DNA from 2 places in the Rhizobium sp. 01T444 genome. Region 1 is predicted to be linked to the other one. Evidence: riboswitches for the same ligand, from Rfam matches in the RefSeq annotation. Region 1 holds a riboswitch; the other holds the start of a gene.
What was found. Region 1 has a riboswitch for ZMP and ZTP ahead of AC1DTN_RS15545 (LysE family translocator). Riboswitches for the same ligand answer to the same signal wherever they lie in the genome.
Positions count from the first base shown of each region.

Region 2: linked by a shared signal. The riboswitch ahead of AC1DTN_RS11135 (bifunctional folylpolyglutamate synthase/dihydrofolate synthase) and the one ahead of AC1DTN_RS15545 (LysE family translocator) in region 1 are both predicted to bind ZMP and ZTP.

Region 1 covers NZ_JBFTPD010000010.1:13,298-26,064, forward strand. The annotation lists gene AC1DTN_RS15535 (leucyl aminopeptidase family protein) at 1-157, opposite strand, end outside; gene AC1DTN_RS15540 (tetratricopeptide repeat protein) at 295-1,128, shown strand; gene AC1DTN_RS15545 (LysE family translocator) at 1,130-1,762, opposite strand; ZMP/ZTP riboswitch at 1,837-1,916, opposite strand; gene AC1DTN_RS15550 (type II secretion system F family protein) at 1,949-2,932, opposite strand; gene AC1DTN_RS15555 (type II secretion system F family protein) at 2,948-3,955, opposite strand; gene AC1DTN_RS15560 (CpaF family protein) at 3,957-5,441, opposite strand; gene AC1DTN_RS15565 (CpaE/TadZ family protein) at 5,465-6,742, opposite strand; gene AC1DTN_RS15570 (CpaD family pilus assembly protein) at 6,760-7,512, opposite strand; gene AC1DTN_RS15575 (type II and III secretion system protein family protein) at 7,509-9,020, opposite strand; gene cpaB (Flp pilus assembly protein CpaB) at 9,026-9,841, opposite strand; gene AC1DTN_RS15585 (A24 family peptidase) at 9,952-10,464, opposite strand; gene AC1DTN_RS15590 (Flp family type IVb pilin) at 10,571-10,747, opposite strand; gene AC1DTN_RS15595 (pilus assembly protein N-terminal domain-containing protein) at 11,139-11,540, shown strand; gene AC1DTN_RS15600 (TadE/TadG family type IV pilus assembly protein) at 11,653-12,282, shown strand; gene AC1DTN_RS15605 (TadE/TadG family type IV pilus assembly protein) at 12,282-12,767, shown strand, end outside.
Region 2 covers NZ_JBFTPD010000005.1:220,344-226,315, reverse strand. The annotation lists gene AC1DTN_RS11155 (anti-sigma factor family protein) at 1-332, opposite strand, end outside; gene AC1DTN_RS11150 (RNA polymerase sigma factor) at 329-844, opposite strand; gene AC1DTN_RS11145 (COG4315 family predicted lipoprotein) at 855-1,235, opposite strand; gene AC1DTN_RS11140 (diguanylate cyclase domain-containing protein) at 1,327-2,358, opposite strand; ZMP/ZTP riboswitch at 2,531-2,611, shown strand; gene AC1DTN_RS11135 (bifunctional folylpolyglutamate synthase/dihydrofolate synthase) at 2,632-3,957, shown strand; gene AC1DTN_RS11130 (ATP-dependent DNA helicase) at 4,017-5,144, shown strand; gene AC1DTN_RS11125 (MerR family transcriptional regulator) at 5,213-5,905, opposite strand.

The sequences.
Region 1 (12,767 bases):
TTTCCGCCTTGTAGCCGGCCTTGCCGGCCCAATCGAGCGCGATCGGATCGATCGTGCCGGTTTCGATATGGGCGGGCGTGACGGCGAAGATGGGCAGCGTCGACCCACCCTTGGTGTTGAAAGGCGTGGGTCTTTCGATGAATTGGAAGGGGGCCATGATTGTCCTTAGCGGCGGGGCAGAATCATTTCTTAACTGTATGTTAGGGTTAACAGACTATTGCTGGAGCGAAGATTGCGTCAAACCTTTCCCTGTTCCGTTTCGAGGTCAGGCGCCGATTTATTCAGGAACGCGCAATGCCCTTCTCGGCCTCTACCCCTTTTAAGAAGCGTGTTTTTCAGGGAACCGTGGCTCTTCTCGCCATGCTCGCCCTCGGCGGCTGCTCGACAACATCAAAGGATCGGATGACAACCGGTTCGATCCCGAAACTCGACAGGCCAGTCGAGCAGATGGATGCCAACGAATTGCGGGCCGCCATCGACCGCGTCGGCCAGGCCTATGAGAAGAACCCGCGCGATCCCGTCAACGGCGTAAACTACGCCAATCTGTTGCGCATGAACGGACGCGACGCGCAAGCGCTCGCCGTCATGCAGCAGGTTGCCATCGCCAATCCCGCTGACCGCAACGTGCTTGCCGCCTATGGCAAGGCGCAGGCCGCCGCGGGGCAGCTTCAGCAGGCGCTGGATACGATCGGCAGGGCACAGACACCCGATCGGCCCGACTGGCGGCTGATCTCGGCGGAAGGCGCGATCCTCGATCAGATGGGCAAGCCAAGCGACGCGCGCCAGCGTTACCGCGATGCGCTCGATATTCAGCCAAATGAGCCATCGATCCTTTCCAACCTCGGCATGTCCTATCTTCTGACGGGCGATCTGCGCACGGCGGAAACCTATCTTCGCTCGGCGGCAGGCCAGCCTTCTGCCGACAGTCGCGTGCGCCAGAACCTTGCCCTCGTCGTCGGCCTGCAGGGCAGATTCCCCGAGGCCGAGCAGATTGCGCGGCGCGAGCTTTCGCCGCAGCAGGCCGATGCTAATGTCGCCTATCTCCGCGGCATGCTTTCCCAGCAGAACTCCTGGCAGAAGCTCGCGGCAAAAGACACGACGTCGCCTGCTGCCGCCAACACCAACTGACCTATTTGCTGCTCAGTCCCGAGAGGATGAGACGCAGGCCGAGGCCGGCCATGACAGCGCCTGCCGCCCTGTCGATCCAGACCTTGGCGGCGATATAGAGCTTTCGCGGATGATGGGCCGAGAAGGCAAATGCCACAATCGCATACCATCCCGCCTCCACCAGGAAGACGCCCACTGGCAGCGCCAGCAAAAGCTCCGCCGGCACGGTTTTGGGCAGCAGTGCTGCAAAGATGCTGGCGTAGACAACGATCGTCTTCGGATTGCTCAACTGCGTCAGCAGAGCAGCCGTAAAACTGCGTGCCGGCACGCTTTTACCGGCGACATCGCCCGACAATACAAGCGGCTCGCTCGCTCCCTTCCAGATCGCGAAGGCGATATAGAGCAGGTAGGCTCCGCCAGCGATCTTCAACACCAGATAGAACCACTCGAATTGTGAAAGCAGCGCCGTCAAGCCGGCAAGCGCAAGGATGGCAAAGGTCACGCCGCCGATGCCCATGCCGAGTGCAGCGGCAAGCCCGTCAAAGCGGGAACGGGAAATGGCAATGCGCGAGACGACGACGAAACTCGGGCCGGGGCTCATGGCGCCGATCATCAAAGCGCTGATGATGCTGATAAAGATGCCCAGAGAGGACATGGCAAAACTCCATTTTTCACACAATTCCGGACTCAAAACCGCTGTATAGTTTTGCCGGTATTGCTCACGTGATCAAGGGTTGCCGAGGCGGGCGGCGCGAAGTTCCGCGCTTACCGATGGGTCGCCATCCGTTTCGCCAGTCACGCGGAAAAGCAGGGTCGTCGGATCTTTTGACGGCGACAAGCGTCAGAACCGGTCGGCAACCTGGATGCCGGCAGGACCAAGGATGACGGCGACCAATACCGGCAGGAAGAAGAGGATCATCGGAACGGTCAGCTTCGGCGGCAGGGCAGCAGCCTTCTTTTCCGCCTCGTTCATACGTTCGTCGCGGCCTTCCTGCGCAAGCACGCGCAGCGCCGTCGCAACCGGCGTGCCGTAACGGTCCGCCTGCATCAGTGCCTGGGTGACCGAACGAACGAGATCAATCTGGGTGCGAGTTGCGAGATTCTCGAGCGCGACGCGGCGATCCGGCAGGAAGGAGAGCTCAGCGGTCGTCAGCACCATTTCTTCGGCAAGCGGAGGCGATTGTTCGCCGAGCTCTTCGGAGACGCGACGCATTGCCGCTTCGATGGAAATGCCCGATTCCACGCAAATCAGCATCATGTCCAGCGCGTCCGGCCAGGCGCGCTTGATGGATAGCTGACGCTTGCCCATACGGTTGGAGATATAGATGTTCGGTGCATAGAAGCCGATATAGGCGATACCGATGACGATGAAGACTCGTATCGGCAGGCCCTTGTCGGCAAGATTGCCGAGGCCGAACATCCAGAATGCGGCAACGGCCAGGAAGAGAAACGGCAGAAGAAAGCGCGCAACGAGGAAGGTATTCAGCGCATTTTCCGAGCGCAGACCAGCCGCGCGCAACTTGTTCATCGTGTTGTCGTCGACAAGCGCCTTGCGCAGGTTGAAACGCTCGACGATCTGGCGGACGGATCGATTGTTCTGGTTTCTGAGCGTGGCCTTGCTGCCGACATCGGCATTCAGACGGGCGCGCTCGCGGGCGCGGATCTGCTCGCGCTCGGTCGAGACGGCCTTCATGCGCTTGTTGAGATCACCGCGCTCGAAAAAAGGAACGGCAAGCGTGTAGAAGGTGGCGAAGACGGCGATGGCGACGAGCACCGCCACGATCATGGCGGGATCGGTCAATGTTGCGGCGAGTTCCTGCGACATGCTGCTTTGCTCCCGCTAGATATCGAAGTTGATCATGTTGCGCATCACGAAGATGCCGATCGACATCCAGACCGCCGAAAAGCCCATGATGAAGTGGCCGCGCGGATCGGTGAACAGGATCATCATGTATTGCGGCGACGTCAGGTAGACGAGCGTGGCAACGATGAATGGAAGGGCGCCGATGATGACGGCAGATGCCTTGGCTTCCATCGACAGCGCCTTTACCTTGGCCTTCATCTTCTTGCGGTCGCGCAACACCTTGGAGAGATTGCCGATCGCTTCCGACAGGTTGCCGCCGGCCTGCGACTGGATGGCGATGACGATCGCGAAGAAATTGACTTCCTGCAACGGCATCTGATTGGTCATGCGGGCGCAGGCTTCGGGTACGCTGAGTCCGACCTGCTGCGATTCGACGATACGCCGGAATTCGCCCTTGACGGGCTCGACCCCCTCGGTCGCAACGAGGCGGATCGCATCGTTCAGCGGGAGGCCGGAGCGGATGGAGCGGACGATGACGTCGAGCGCATTCGGAAATTCATCGAGGAACTTGTTCTGCCGGCGCGAGACGAGGAAGCCCACCACCCAGCGCGGCAGACCAAGCCCTGCGACCACGGGCACGCCAAGCATGATCGGTGTCGATGCGCCGGCGATGAAAAGCACGACCAGCAGCACAAATGCGAAGAGCGCGCTGAAAAGATAGAAGCGGGCGGGCGTGATCGGCAGTCCCGCCTGCACCAGGCGGGATTTCAGCGACAGTGTCTTCTTGGTCTTTTCGTGCTGCCGCTTTTCGAGATCCTTCAGGTTGTCCTGCACCGATTTGCGGCGCTTCGACAGTTCCTGCACACGGTCGCGGGCGGCCTTGACCTTGGTGCGATCGAGTTCGGCCGATTTGACGCGGTTGATGCGGCTTGCCGATTTCTTGTCGCTCTCGATACGCGAGAACAATATGGCATAGCTCACCGCGGCCGCCGCAACGGCTGCGAGAACGACAATTGCCAGCACTGTCGGATCGATGCCAAACATCTCAATCCTTCGATTTCGATTCCATCTCGTCGAGCGCGGCGGCGAGGCGTTTTTCTTCGTTGTAATAGCGGGCGCGATCCCAGAAATGCGGCTTGCCGATACCGGCGGACATATGGCGGCCAATCAGACGGCCGCTGGCGTCCTCGCCTTCGATCTCGTAGCGCATCAGGTCCTGAGTGATGATGACGTCACCTTCCATGCCGATCACCTCGGTGATCTGGGTGATGCGACGCGAACCGTCACGCAGGCGCTGCGCCTGGATGATGACGTCGATCGAGGAGGAGATGATCTCGCGCACGGTCTTTGCCGGCAAGGTGAAGCCGCCCATGGCGATCATCGATTCCATACGGCTCAGGCATTCGCGTGGGTTGTTGGCGTGGATCGTGCCCATGGAGCCGTCGTGGCCGGTGTTCATGGCCTGCAGAAGGTCGAAAACCTCAGGTCCGCGCACTTCGCCGACGATGATGCGTTCGGGGCGCATACGCAGGCAGTTCTTGACGAGGTCGCGCATGGTGATTTCGCCCTCGCCTTCGATGTTCGGCGGGCGAGTTTCCAGGCGCACCACATGCGGCTGCTGGAGCTGCAGTTCGGCCGTATCCTCGCAGGTGATAACGCGCTCGTCGCGGTCGATGTAGTTCGTCAGGCAGTTCAGAAGCGTGGTCTTGCCGGAACCCGTACCGCCGGAGATGATGACGTTGCAGCGAACGCGGCCGATGATCTGCAGGATGGTCGCGCCTTCCGGCGTGATGGCGCCGAAGCGCACCAGCTGATCAAGCGTCAGCTTGTCCTTCTTGAATTTGCGGATGGTGAGTGCCGGGCCATCGATGGAAAGCGGTGGCGCGATGACGTTGACACGCGAGCCGTCAGGCAGGCGCGCGTCGCAGATCGGGCTCGATTCATCGACGCGGCGGCCGACCTGGCTGACGATGCGCTGGCAGATCGACAGAAGCTGCGAATTGTCGCGGAAGCGGATTTCGGATTCGATCGTCTTGCCGCCGACTTCGATGAAGGTCTGGCCAGCACCATTGACCATGATATCGGCAATGTCGTCGCGCGCCAGCAGCGGCTCCAGCGGACCATAACCCAGCACGTCATTGCAGATATCCTCGAGCAGTTCCTCCTGCTCGGAGATCGACATCGCGAAATTCTTGATGGTGATGATATCGTTGACGATATCGCGGATTTCCTCGCGCGCGCTTTCGCCGTCCAGCTTGGAAAGCTGCGAGAGGTCAATCGTATCGATCAGCGCGGAAAAGACCTGCGCCTTGGTATCGTAATATTCGTCTGTCCGGGCCGGGCGCTTACGCTGCGGCGTCTGCATCGGCGGCGGTGCCACCTGCTGGCGGACAGGCTCACGCGACGGTTCGACGAGCACTGCGGGACCGGATGGGGCTGCCGGGGCGGCAGCCGGCATCGGCGGCGGCGGAGCGGCGACACCGCCGGCACCGGCCTTTCCGAAACCTTCATTTCCGCGTTTTCCGAACATTGATCCGATCCAATTCTACTCGTTCACTTACGCTTCAGAAGGCCGAGAAGGCCGCCCTTCCTGGATTTCTTGATTGCCACGCGACCCGTGACGATGTGCGAGATCTGCGAAAAAGTCTCCGCCGTCGGCGACTTCGGATCGACCTCCGAAATCATCCGGCCACTGTTGGCGGCGTTTCCGAAGAGGCCGATATCGAAGGGAATGATGGCAATCGGTTCGACTTCCAGCGGCTCGCAGAAATCGGAAACCGAGATTTCCGGCCGCTTCGGCATACCGACCTGATTGAGAATGAGATGCGGTACCTTGTCGTTCGGGCGTATCTTGCGGAGCGCATCGAGCATGTTCTTGGTGTTGCGCAGGTTGGCGAGATCGGGAACCGCGCAGATAACCACTTCGTCGGCGCTTGAGAGTACCGTACGGGTCCAGTCCGACCAGGCATGCGGAACGTCGAGCACCGTTACGGGCGCGCTGCGCTGCAGCACATCCATGACAGGCTGGAAGGCCTGGCCCTCGAAATCATAGGCACGGTCGAGAAGCGAGGGGGCGGCCAGCAGCGAAAGATGCTCCGAGCATTTGGTCAGCAGGCGGTCGAGGAAAACCTCGTCAAGCCGCTCCGGCGCAAAGACGGCCTCGGCAATGCCCTGCGCCGGATCCTGATCGAAATCGATGTTCGCCGTGCCATAGGGCAGGTCGAGATCGGCCAGGATCGTTTCGGTCGAGAACAGGTTCGAGATGCCGAAGGCGCAATTATGAGCGATGGTCGATGCGCCGACCCCGCCCTTGGCGCCGATGAAGGCGATGCTGCGGCCAAGCGGCTCGGCTTCCGGATCGACGAAGATCGTCGCCATTGCGCCCATGATATCGGGCATGGCGACGGGTTGGACCATATATTCGGAAATGCCGTTGCGGATCAGATCGCGGTAGAGACCGATATCATTGTAGTAGCCGACGATGATGACCTTGGTCGAGGGATCGCAGACGGCAGCGAGCGGAGCCAGTTCGGCGAGCAGGCCGGCGGAGTTCGCCCTGGTCTCGATGATGATCAGGTTCGGCGTCGGAGCGCCTGAGAACATGTTTGCAGCAGCAGCCGTGCCGCCGCTGGTGATGCGCAGACTGACTTTCGACATGCGCCGGTCATTGGCGCAGCGCTCCATCACCCGCTGCAGTCCTTCGCTCTCGCAGAAGGCATGAACGGAGATGCGCGGCAGCGGCCGCATGTTTTCCAGTTCGCCCATGCGCATTGCCTCTTCGGCATGGCGGAGTTCGCTGTTATTCTTGATCTCGTAGTCGACGGTGCTCATCGTTCCATCCCGCCTGATCAGAAACCGGTCTGGCCGGAATCGACGTCCTCGATCGTGGACGTCGTCGTCCGGTATTCCTGGATCGCCTGATTGCGCCGCTCTGCGTCGATCGGGGTCATGCCGCGCGGAGCGACGAAATCTTCCGGATTGGCGACCTGGGCGGCGAGGTTGTTCTGCGAGGCACAGCCGAAATTGTAATAGTTCTGGTTCGTGAAGTCGGCCGTGATATCCTTCGGCCATTGGCCGCACTGGGTCGTTACCGCCGTTGTGCCGGTAAAGCTCAGCCGCAGCGGTGCAGCATCGAGGAGACCGGTTGCCGCATAGGACGTATTGATGATCTTGTTGCTGGCGATACCGCGCGAGGCAAGTTCGGCCCGGACCTGGCTGCGCAGGGCGCGGGCCGCTCCCGCATTCGGTGAACCTTCCGGAGACAGGATATAGACCGGGCCGGAGGCGCGCGACACATAGTTGGTTGCAAAGCCGCGGATCAGCTCACGCTGGGCAATCGTCAGGCGGCGATCGGTAGAGGCGACGGGAATGTCTACCGTCTGCTCGGCTTCCGTAACGACAATGGGATGGCGCTCCCGGTAGTCATCAGGGATGCCGCCCGTCGTCAGTTGGTCGCGCGGGCCGGCGCAGCCGGAAAGGATGGCAACGGCGAGCGAAGCAGCCACGAGCAGTGGTTTTGCGCCTCGGGACTGTCTCGTATTCGAAGGAGCCATCGCCTGATCTCTGTTCTTTTTCATCGGTCCAGACCGCGCTCCGCTCATTTGTAGATAAACCCGATGGAACCGTGGAACTGTGCATCGGCAACCGGCGCCTGGCGGCTGCCGTAAACCTTGTTGACGCGGTTCATGAAGAAGGCGGAGGCATCGTTTTCCGGACTGAAATTGTCATCCGGACGATTGAGCTGGTTGCGCGCCACCGGACGCACCAGATAGGGCGTTGCGATGATGACCAGCTCCGTTTCCTGGCGCTCAAATCCCTTCTGGCGGAAGAGCGTGCCGAGAAGCGGGATCTTCGAGACGCCAGGTGTGCCGTTCATCGTCTGGGAAATGTTGTCCCGAATGAGGCCTGCAAGAGCGATCGAACCGCCCGAAGGGAGTTCGACTGAAGTCTCTGCCGAGCGGCGCTGATAGGTGGGCGCGGTACCCGATACCGACGGCGCCGGCTCCGAGACGTTGGTCTTGATCTGCAGGCTGATGCGGCCGGAAGAAAGGACCACCGGCTTGAAAGCCAGATTGATACCGTAGTTATAGGGAACGACCGTGACGTTGCCTTGGTTGTCCGTCGTTGAATAAAGAACCTGACCGCCGGAATTGAAAGTCGCGGCCTGACCGGAGATCGCCGTCAACGTGGGTTCGGCCAGCGTGCGAACGACCTTGCCCTGTTCCAACGCATTCAGGTAGGTCGAAATATCGTATTTGCCGATCGAGTTCTTGAAGAGTGCGGCGAGGCCACCACCGACGACGGATGTGGCCGTATCCGCCGAGGGGCTGCCGAGCTGGGCGACCGTCATGCCCGAGGAATTGGTGACGAGATTGTCGAAGCCAAGCTGTTTCAGGACTTCACGGCGGACCTCCGCGATCGTGACCTTGAGCGTAACCTGGTCTTCGCCCTCGATCTTCAGGAGGTTAACGACCTGGGAGACCTGGCGGTTTTCGGCAAAGAGCGCAACCGCACTGTCACCGCCGCTACCCGAAGCGGTTTCCGTGCGCGTCGTGGCCTCGCCGCCCTTCAGGAATGCCTCGGCGAGCGATGCTGCCTGGGTTGCATCCTGCGGCGTGCGAACGGTACCCGTCAGCACGATATTATCAGAAACGATCTCGACTTTGATGGCGGAGTCGGGAATGAAGCGGCGCAGATTGGTCTCAAGACCGGAAACGTCGCGCTCGATCTCGATATCAAGGCTGACGACCTCCTCGCCGCTGGCGCCGAAAACGAAGATGTTGGTCTGTCCGACCTTCTTGCCAAAAAGATAGATGCGCCGCGACGTACGGGTCACGGCATCGGCCATGCTGGGATCGGAGACGAGAATGTCATGTGCGTCTTCCGGCAGGTCGACGACAACAGCCTTGTTGAGGCCGAGCTTCAGACGGCGATGTGCGCCGGGACCGCTTTGCGAAATGCGGATGAGGCTTTCCGAGCCGGCGTTGGCCTGCTTCACGTCGAAAGGCGCATGAAAGGAAAGCGGTGTAACGCCCGTCGCCGCCGTTGCCAGAGAAAGGCAGCCGGCCAGGAAAAGCCTGGTGCACTGTTTTGAGTTGCCCATCTGCATTTCCCTTACTCCGGCTTCACTGAGCTGGTGGCATCCGTGACGATGGAGCCGGACTTGATGACCTGGATGATTGCGCTGCCGTTATCGCCGCTCAGCAGATAATCTGCCGCACTGGTATCCTGCTCCTGCGCGTCGGCGACGGAGCGCAGGGCGAGCGAAAGGCGATCGGCCATCTGCTGGGCGACGGCCAGAACTTTGGTCTGGTCGGGGGTCAGCTCCAGCGTTGCTGTCGTGCCGACCGCGGCCTTGGTGCCGTCCTCCTTCTCCTCGATCTGCTGGTCGATGGCGAGAACGCGGACATTGCTGAGCACGGTTTCGGTTATGTATTTGTCCGTACCCTGCCCCTTGCGCACCATGATGACGTCAACGCGGTCATTGGGGAGGATGAAGCCGCCGGCGCCGGTCGCGACGGAGATTTCGGTCGCGACGGCGCGCTTGCCGGCGGGCAGCAACGAAGACAGGATACGACTGTTGGAATCGGCGAACTTCTCCGGACGGATCGGCTCTCCTTCGAAGACGGGCAAGCGCACGACGGCGCCCTGCAGATCCTTGATCGCATCCGGCCGGTCAGTCTCGGTAATGAAGCCCTGGACAACGCCGTTCTGAGGCCAGGCCATCCAGTGAACGGCCTTCTCATCCAGTCTCGCGCCGACAGGAAGATTGGCGCTGGAGACCAATACGTTGACGGTCGGCTCCTTCTCGATAACGGATTGAACCTTCGTCACGACACCGCCACTACCGGCCATGTTCATCGCAAGAAGACCGGCGAGGCCGGCTGCCACCACGGCGACAGCTAGAATAATAAGGCGGGCCGGTTTCATTGATCATTCCTTGGGGCACAACGCGTTCGCCCCGCAGAATGCTCAGGAATTGGTATAATTATGGTTAATGGAACGCTTACATTTTAAGTTAACGGCCGATTAAAATGCCGTCATTTCAGGCTTTCCAGCGCGGCAATGAAGAGCGGCGAGGATGGGAAGGCCAGGAAGCCGCCGATCGCAATGGCGATACCATAGGGAATTTTCTTGGCGAGCAGGAGCGAATTGGGAATGGGCAGGCCGATCGCCAATATCGTATTTGCCTGCGAGCGGATCAACAGGATTGCCAACGTCACCAGGCCGCCGATGACACTGACATAAACTAGAAAAGACAGCAGAGCGGGATCGTACCCGAACCAGATCGCGGCCGCGCTCAAGAGTTTCGCGTCTCCACCGCCCATCACATTCAGCGCAAAGAGGGCAAAACAAATGCCGAACACGATCGCGGCGCCAAGTGCGTGCATTCCGATTGCCGGAAGAGACAAGCCACTTAAAGGCGCCAACACTACGAATGAAAGCACCATTATCAACGATACCCTGTTCGGAATCGTCATCGTCAACAGATCGGATATGGCAGCAAAAGCAAGGCAGAGCGGAAAAACCAGAAGGATTGCGGCTACGATCATCCTCTCACCTGCCCAAGTTCTCATCTGCCTAAGACAAATAGGCTCACGGCGTTTCGCTCGTGAGCCTGACCTTTTCTAAACCAGAGCTGTGCTCCAGTAATAGTTATTACTTCACAGCGTCGTCCAGCTTGTTGCCCAGCTCGGCGAACGTAGAGTTCAGCTTGCCGCCGAGCGTAGTGGCACCAGCAACGAGGGCTACGGAAATCAGAGCGGCGATCAGGCCGTATTCGATTGCGGTCGCGCCGGATTCATCCTTCAGAAAACGGCTAAAAAGCTTGGTCATGGTTACTCCTAACTCCAGTTGATGTTCAGCACGTCCGCCAACTGTTGCCGTTGATCGGATGGCTGCAACCTAGCGAATGGCCGTTTCCATCGACTTAATGAAATGCATTAACAAGGTGTAAACGAGACAACCGACCCAGCCAGGGTAAGCAACTCCTTACCGCATTGCTTGCATTTCTAAGGAATTTCTGGAAGCAAGTGGAACAATAGCTTTCAAGCATCCAGAAATGGCACGAATTTTTGCTGCCCGTCGATTTCATGCCTCATCGAAGCGTACCGAAACAATCCCGGGCGTTTCACTCATGAACATGGCATGGAGAGCTTAAAGCTTCGTTCACCATTTTTTTCCATTCTATCTGCAATTAGCATTACGATCGTGAAAGAGGGCCAAAATGCCATCGAACGGCAAGACCGTTTTCTTTGCCTGGGTGATTTCGGCTCTTACGGCATCCGCGGCCTCCGCCCAGGAAGACATGCTGCGCGTCTATATGGATCACGCACGCGTCCTGAAACTCGACCGGCCGGTCAGCAAGGTCATCGTCGGCAATTCCAAGGTTGCCGATGCGACCGTCGCCGACTCCAAGACGATCGTGTTGACGGGCCGGAGCTTCGGCACGACCAATATCGTGCTGCTCGATGGCGACGGCAACGCCATTCTGGACGACCGCATTCTCGTCTCCATCGATGAAGGCAATACAGTGCGCGTCTATCGCCAGACGGAGCGCTCGGTTCTTTCCTGCACGCCCAATTGCGAGCAGCATTCACAGCAAGGTGAAGCGGCTTCCGGAAACTAGCTAATTACGCCCAGCTCACACCTGTTCGTTAAAATAGCTGCTCCGGCCTGAAACGGAAAATCAACGAACGCGCCTTAGTGTGGCGCCCGAAGAACATTTTCGGGGCCAGACCATGGCGATCAGTGAGCAGGAGACGGGCAAGGTGCGTGCGTCCCTCCGTTTATCCAGACTTCGCGCCCTGGCACGCTCGCGTGATGGCTCTGCCGCGATCGAATTCGCATTGCTGGCCATTCCCTATTTCATCATCATATTCGCCATCCTGGAAACCTTCATCGCCTTTGCGGCGGAACAACTCGTCTCGAGCGCCGTCGATACGATGAGCCGTCAGATGCGGACAGGGCAGATCACATTCGATTCCACCCGTACGACCTACAAGACACAGACACAGTTCCGGCAGGCTTTCTGCGACGAGATCTCGATCATCATCCGCTGCTCGGCGACGGAGGCGGCGACACCTGGCAAGCTCTATCTGGACGTGCGGAGCTTCACGACCTTTGCCTCGATCCCGACGACGATCCCCCGAGTGTCTTCAGATAAATATTCCGATCTAAAGATTTCAGACTTCAAGTTCACGCCCGGCGGCCCCGGTTCGATCAACATGGTGCGGGCCTATTACCGCTGGTCCATCATCGTCGATCTCGTCCGTCCTTATGTCACCGGCCTTCGCCCAGTCGGCAGTTCCATGCCGAGCGAATATCTGATCGTCGCCACGGTAGCCTTCCAGAACGAGCAGTATCCATGATGGCACGCCGCGGACCCCTGATCTGGCTGGCTTCGACGGCGCGGCGCTTTGTACGCGACCGGAAGGGCGTGGGCGCCATCGAGTTTGCGATCATCTTCCCGGTTCTGATCATGCTCTATCTCGGCGCATTCGAGATCACGCTCGGGCTCAACGTCAGCAAGCGCACGACACGTGCCGCCGGCTCGATCGCCGACATCATTACCCAGCAGCAGAGCGTCACCAAAAGCTCGCTCACAGATATCGCCAAAGCTGCCCCGGCGATCTTCGCGCCTTATGACAGTTCCGGTCTCTCATTGAAGGTCACGGCAATCCAGATCGACGGCAGCGCCAATCCCACGGTTCTTTGGTCCTGGGCCCCAAGCGGTGCAGCACCCTATGCCAAGAACAGCGCGGTTTCAGATGTGCCGACGGAAATGAAGAAAGCAAACAGCTTCCTTATCCGCACCGAGCTCAGCACGCCCTATACGCTGCTCGTCTTTGCTCCC
Region 2 (5,972 bases), on a different contig from region 1:
GGGCGTTGGAAGAGCGGCGGGATGAAGCGATCGCTGACGGCGCCAAGCGCGAAGAGCATGACGGCGGCAGCGGCAAGGGCAGAGCGTGTCTTCCAGGGGGAGGCAGTGTCAGCCGGTGCCACCATCCGGAGATCGGTGTCGCGGCTCTTCTCATAGCCTGAAAACAGGGACTTGATGCCGGCATTCTGCGCCTGCCAGCCGGCGACCATGGCGGCTTCCTCGGGGTTTTCGGCGAGGTAGGCTTCCACGCGGGCGCGGGCGGCCTCCGGCAATTGCCCGTCGGCAAAGGCGTGCAGGTCCGCTTCGGTCACGGTGGGGTTGGTCTCGTTCATTTCGGTCTCCGAAGCGTAATCACATTATCGGCTTTCATATGGTCGCTCATGCGCTGGCGTGCGCGCGACAGGCGCGACATGACGGTGCCGATCGGGATGTCCAGCATGGTTGCCACTTCATGATAGCTGTAGCCTTCGATGACGACGAGCATCAGGACGGCGCGGTAGTCTTCCGACAGACTGTCGAGAGCCTGTTCCAGCCGCAGGCGCTCCAACGGATCGGCCTGGGCATCAGGACCGGCAAGTTCTTCGACGGCGTCGAGCTCGATCAGCCGGTCGCGGGGGCTGGCGCGGCGGGTGTTGCGATAGAGGTTGGTCATCGTCGTCAGGACCCAGCCGCGCAGGTTGATGCCGCGCCACTGGCCGCGCCGGGCCAGAACCTTTTCCACGCAATCCTGAAGCAGATCCTCGCCTTCGACATCCGAGCGGGTGAGGCTGCGGGAATAGCGCCGGAGCGAGGGAAGGAGGGCCAGGATCTGGCCCTCGAACGTATCGGGTGAGGGGGGCTTCACGCTGGCCTCATCAGGGCTTGGCAAGATCCCAGGAGCCGCCTACGCCGTCGCCGGTGATGTCGCCGGACTTGGTGTCCTTCACCCAGTAATAGAGTGGCATGCCGTCCTTGGCCCACTGCTTCTTTCCATCCTTACGTTCAACGAGTGAGTATGCACCATCGGCCTTGGCGTCGCTAGGAGCAAGGAAGGGCGGCCAGTTGGTGGCGCACTTGTCGTAGCAATTCGTGACGCCCTTTTCGTCCTTCTTGTAGGTGTAGAGCGTCATGCCCTTTTCACCGGCAAGAACCTTGCCCTTGGTCGTTTCGACGGTGGTGACCGCGGGGGCGGCGAACGCTGCAGTGGCGGTGGCAGCAACGACTGCCAGCACGGACAGGAATTTCACGGACTTCATGGTCTCTCTCCTCGGGTTGGGCACACATTTTTGCGATACCGGAGATGAGACACGGCAGGCGTCCGTTTTATTCCCGTTTCTCTTTCAAACGTCAGTTCGGATTGAAAACCACATAGCAGTCCCGTCCGGCAGCCTTGGCGCTATAGAGGGCGCCATCGACGTTGCGCAGCAGTTCGCGGCGGCGGCGGCCACCTTGCGGGGCGAGTGCGGCACCGATGCTCAGGCGGGCGAGGATCGTATTCCCCTCGATGGTGAAGGGGCTGCGGAAGGCCGAGAGCAGGCGTTCGGAGACGGAGACCAGCGCTTCGGTGTTCGGCGGGTTCGGTACGAAGATCGCAAATTCGTCGCCGCCCATGCGCACGACGATGTCGCCGGAGCGGATGACCGAACGGATGCGGTTTGCCGCCTCGCGCAGCACCTCGTCGCCGATATGGTGGCCGAGCGTATCGTTGATCGACTTGAAGCCGTCCATGTCGAGATAAAGGGCGCCGAAGGTCTGACCGGAGGCAAGGGCTGATTCCAGCGCGCGGTCGACGATGGCATCGAGTGCGGCGCGGTTGAGGAAGCCGGTCAGCGGATCGGTCATGGCCGCAGTGCGCAGGCTGCTTTCGGCAAGGCCCATGACGAAATTCGCCTTCTGCAGCCGCAGAAGCGCCCTCGCGACACGAGCGAAACGGCGAAGATTGGCCGCCTCTTTTTCGGTGAAGAGGCGCGGCTTCTGATCGAGAATGCAGAAGGCGCCGACGACCAGTTCGTTTTCCAGTTCCAGCGGTGCGCCGGCATAAAAACGGAAATGCGGTGGGCCTGTCACATAGGGCGCGGCATTGAGCTCCGCATCCTGTTCCAGATCGGGAACGACGACCATGTCGTTGGCAAAGACGACACGGGTGCAGAAGGAAAGGTCGCGCGGGCATTCCGAAAGCTGCATGCCCGCTTCGCCGGCGATGCGCAGCCAGTCCTCGTCGACGATGTTGACGGCGGCATAGGGCATTGCGAATGCATTCTTGGCGAGCTCGGCAAGTGCTGCAAGCTCCGGCGTCGGGCTGCTGCTGATGGCGCTCAGCGAGCGCACGGCAAGCAGTCTCTGCGGTTCGTTAACTGGAATTCGGACAGTCTGTCCCATTCGAATCTCCGCCTCTTTGTCATAGACAGGAGCTAAAGTGGCGCTCTTGCCAATCTCCGCAAGAGCTAAAATTCACCAGCGTTAACTGGCAGTTGCCGCAGGCGGCGTCGCGGCGAGCCGTGCTGATGACGCTTGCGAGGCTAGGCAGGGCAACGGAAAGGTTCTAGTGTCGGCCCGCCTGCGTGACTGGCGAGACAGATGGGGAACCATCGGGAAGCGCAGGCTGCCGATGCCGCTCGCCTGGGCACCAAAATAACCCCTGTAACCTGTGCCATGCCCATGCAGATAGAAAATCCCCGCCTTATCGAAGCCCTTTCGCAACTTGATCAGCTCACCAACTGGGAACAGCGTCCACGCGGCGAAATGCGCGTCGGACTGGAGCCGATCCTCGATCTCTCCGCCCGTCTAGGCGATCCGCACCGCGCCTTCCGCTCGATCCATGTGGCGGGCACCAAGGGCAAGAGTTCGACTTCGGCGCTACTCGAAGCAGGCTTGCGCCATGCCGGCATTTCCGTCGGGCGTTATGCCTCGCCGCATGTGGAGCATATTTCCGAGCGTGTCAGCCTGAATGGCCAACCGGTCGAAGAGGCTGTGCTCGCCGAGGCGCTCTTCCTGGGGCTCGATGCTCTCAAGGCCGCAAGGGCGGAAGGGACGGCGGCGGAAGCTGCAACATGGTTCGACATACTGACAGCGGCCGGTTTCCTGATTTTCCGCGATGCGGGCGTTCAATGGGCCGTGATCGAGACGGGTCTCGGTGGCCGGCTGGATTCAACCAATATCGTCGACAGCGATGTTTCCATCATCACCAATATCGGCCTCGAGCATACGGAGATATTGGGCAAGACACGGGCGGCCATTGCCTTCGAAAAGGCCGGCATCATCAAGCCGCGCTCGACCGTCGTCACGCCGCTCGATGCGGATGATGAAGCCGGAGCAGTGGCTGCCAAGCGGGCAGCAGAGATCGATGCGCGTCTCATCCGTCCGGATTTTTCCGGAGCGTCGACGATTGCCGGTCGTAATGTCGCTGTCGCGGGTGCCGCGCTCGATGTACTTGGCGAACTCGGCATCAAGGCGCGCGAAGGCAAGGCGGTCGGCGGATGGCTGATCGATGCAGAGGCCGAGCGGGAATCGCAGCTGCCGGGGCGGCTGGAGCGTTTGATCGTGCCTGTCTCTGGGTCTGTTTCGGGGCCTGTCGCGGGCAGAGGTGTTGCCGTTGCGCTCGACGGGGCACATGTGCCGTTCAATCTCGAAGCAGTGCTTGACGACCTCTCCGGCATGGAAGGATTTGTCGGGCCGGGCATTGCTGTCGTGGCGATCGCGGCAGACAAGGATGCCGCCGGGCTTCTCGAGGTGATGGGCCGCTACGGCGTCTCGCCGATCTTCACCTCGGTTTCCAATCGTTTCCGCTCTCCTGCCGAATTACAGACGCTTGCCGGTCAGATCGGTCTCGCGAGTGAGGTGATCGACGATCCGCAAACAGCCTATGAAAAGGCGCTCGAACGGGCAGCGGCCTCCGGCGCCTGGGTGATCCTGACGGGATCGCTCTATCTCGTTGGCTTGCTGCGCGAGCGGGTCATCAGCGAGGCTGCGAAGAGCTAGGTCGCTTCAAGGAAAATTCCGCCTTGCCTATGCCGGGCGAATCCTGCCAAGTCGCTTCCATGCAATTCGCCCCACAACAGGATGAAGCCCTGAAAGCCGTTTCGAACTGGCTGAAGGAGGGCAGGTCGCCGCTCTTCCGTCTGTTCGGCTATGCCGGCACGGGCAAGACGACGCTTGCCAAGCATTTTGCCGAGCATGTCGATGGCGACGTACTGTTTGCCGCCTTCACCGGCAAGGCGGCACAGGTGCTGCGCTCGCGCGGGGCGTCGAATGCCAAGACCATCCATTCGCTGATCTACCGGCCGCGCGGCGAGGAAGAGATTGCCGACGAGGAAACCGGCAAGACATCGATTGCGCCGATGTTTTCCATCAACCGCCAGAGCCCGGTCGCCAAGGCGGCACTGATCATCGTCGACGAGTGCTCGATGGTGGACGAGGCGCTCGGCAAGGACCTGATGAGCTTCGGCACGCCGATCCTTGTGCTCGGCGATCCCGGCCAGCTGCCGCCGGTCACCGGCGGCGGCTACTTCACCAATCAGGACCCAGACTACCTGCTGACCGATATTCATCGGCAGGCGCGCGACAATCCGATCATCAAGCTTGCCATGCAGGTGCGTGAGGGCAACGAGATCATGTATGGCGACTATGGCAAGGCGCAGGTGATCTCGAAGAATGAGGTGACGCAGCCGCTGGTCATGGATGCCGATCAGGTGCTCGTCGGCACAAACAAGACGCGGCGGCGCTATAACCAGCGTTTGCGGGAGCTCAAGGGTTTTACGACCGAACATCCGCAGACCGGCGACAAGCTGGTCTGCCTGCGCAACGACCCGGCCAAGGGCCTGCTGAATGGCTCGCTCTGGCAGGTCATGACCTCATCCAAGGAAACGACCAAGCCCGGCATCAACCTGCTGGTCCGCCCCGAAGATGACGATATGGATCGTGGGGCTGCGAAGATCAAGCTTCTGAAGCAAGCCTTCGAGAATGTGGAAGGCGAGATCCCCTGGAACACACGCAAGCGCTATGACGAGTTCGATTACGGCTATGCGCTGACGGTGCACAAGGCGCAGGGTTCGCAGTGGAACAATGTCGTATTGTTCGACGAAAGCTGGGCCTTTCGCGATACGCGCGAGCGCTGGCTTTACACCGCGATTACGCGCGCAGCAGAGACGCTGACAATCGTTCGCTAAGATTGGCGTCCGCTGGAAACTGGCGTTTGTGCTCCTACAGGGATGCGGTGGCGGCCGCTGCCAAGTGATCAGGCCTGCACGATGCCGAGGAGAACCGCCTTGGCGATCGCCTGAAAGCGGTTGTTGGCTTGGAATTTCATGATGATATCGGCTTCCAGCGCGCGCGTTTCCTCATGCCTGAGGTCGAGGGCGCGGGCGATGCGCTGCGTCGAATATCCCTCGGCCATCAGCTCCAGGCATTGGCGCTCCTGATCGGTCAGGCTTGCCGGATCCCTGTTGTCGTTGATCGGCGGCAGGTCGAGGCTGCTGTCGTAATCGAGAAGGTCGCTCACCTGCTGCAGCTGCCGGTGCAAAGTCGACATTTCGGCCGTCAGTTCGCGCTTGCGTTGGGAGAGGGCCTCGCGGAAGATCGACTCGGCCTCTTCCTGGGAGGCCGCGCTGCGCAACACGTCCATCAATTCCTGGATGACGGCGATCGGCATGCCGGTTTCGCGGCAGACGGTGATGACCGCCATGCGCATGACATCATCCTGATCGTAAACGCGCATCAGGCCGATGCGGTTTGCGGAAATCAGGCCCTTCTCTTCGTAGAAATGCAGTGTCCTGTGCGTGACGCCGAATGCGTTCGCCATGTCGGCGATCGGAACGGGACCTTGTGGGATATCCGGCGGCAAAGCGGCCGAAGGCAGGAACCGGTATTTTGACCGGGCCTCCGAAGCAATACCGGCGGCAGCAAACAAACGTTTGGAACCGTCTGGCATGAACCCTCCTGGGGCAGATAGTTGCACCTCATGCGGCTTTGCCAGTTGCTTCCGGAGCGCAGCGAGC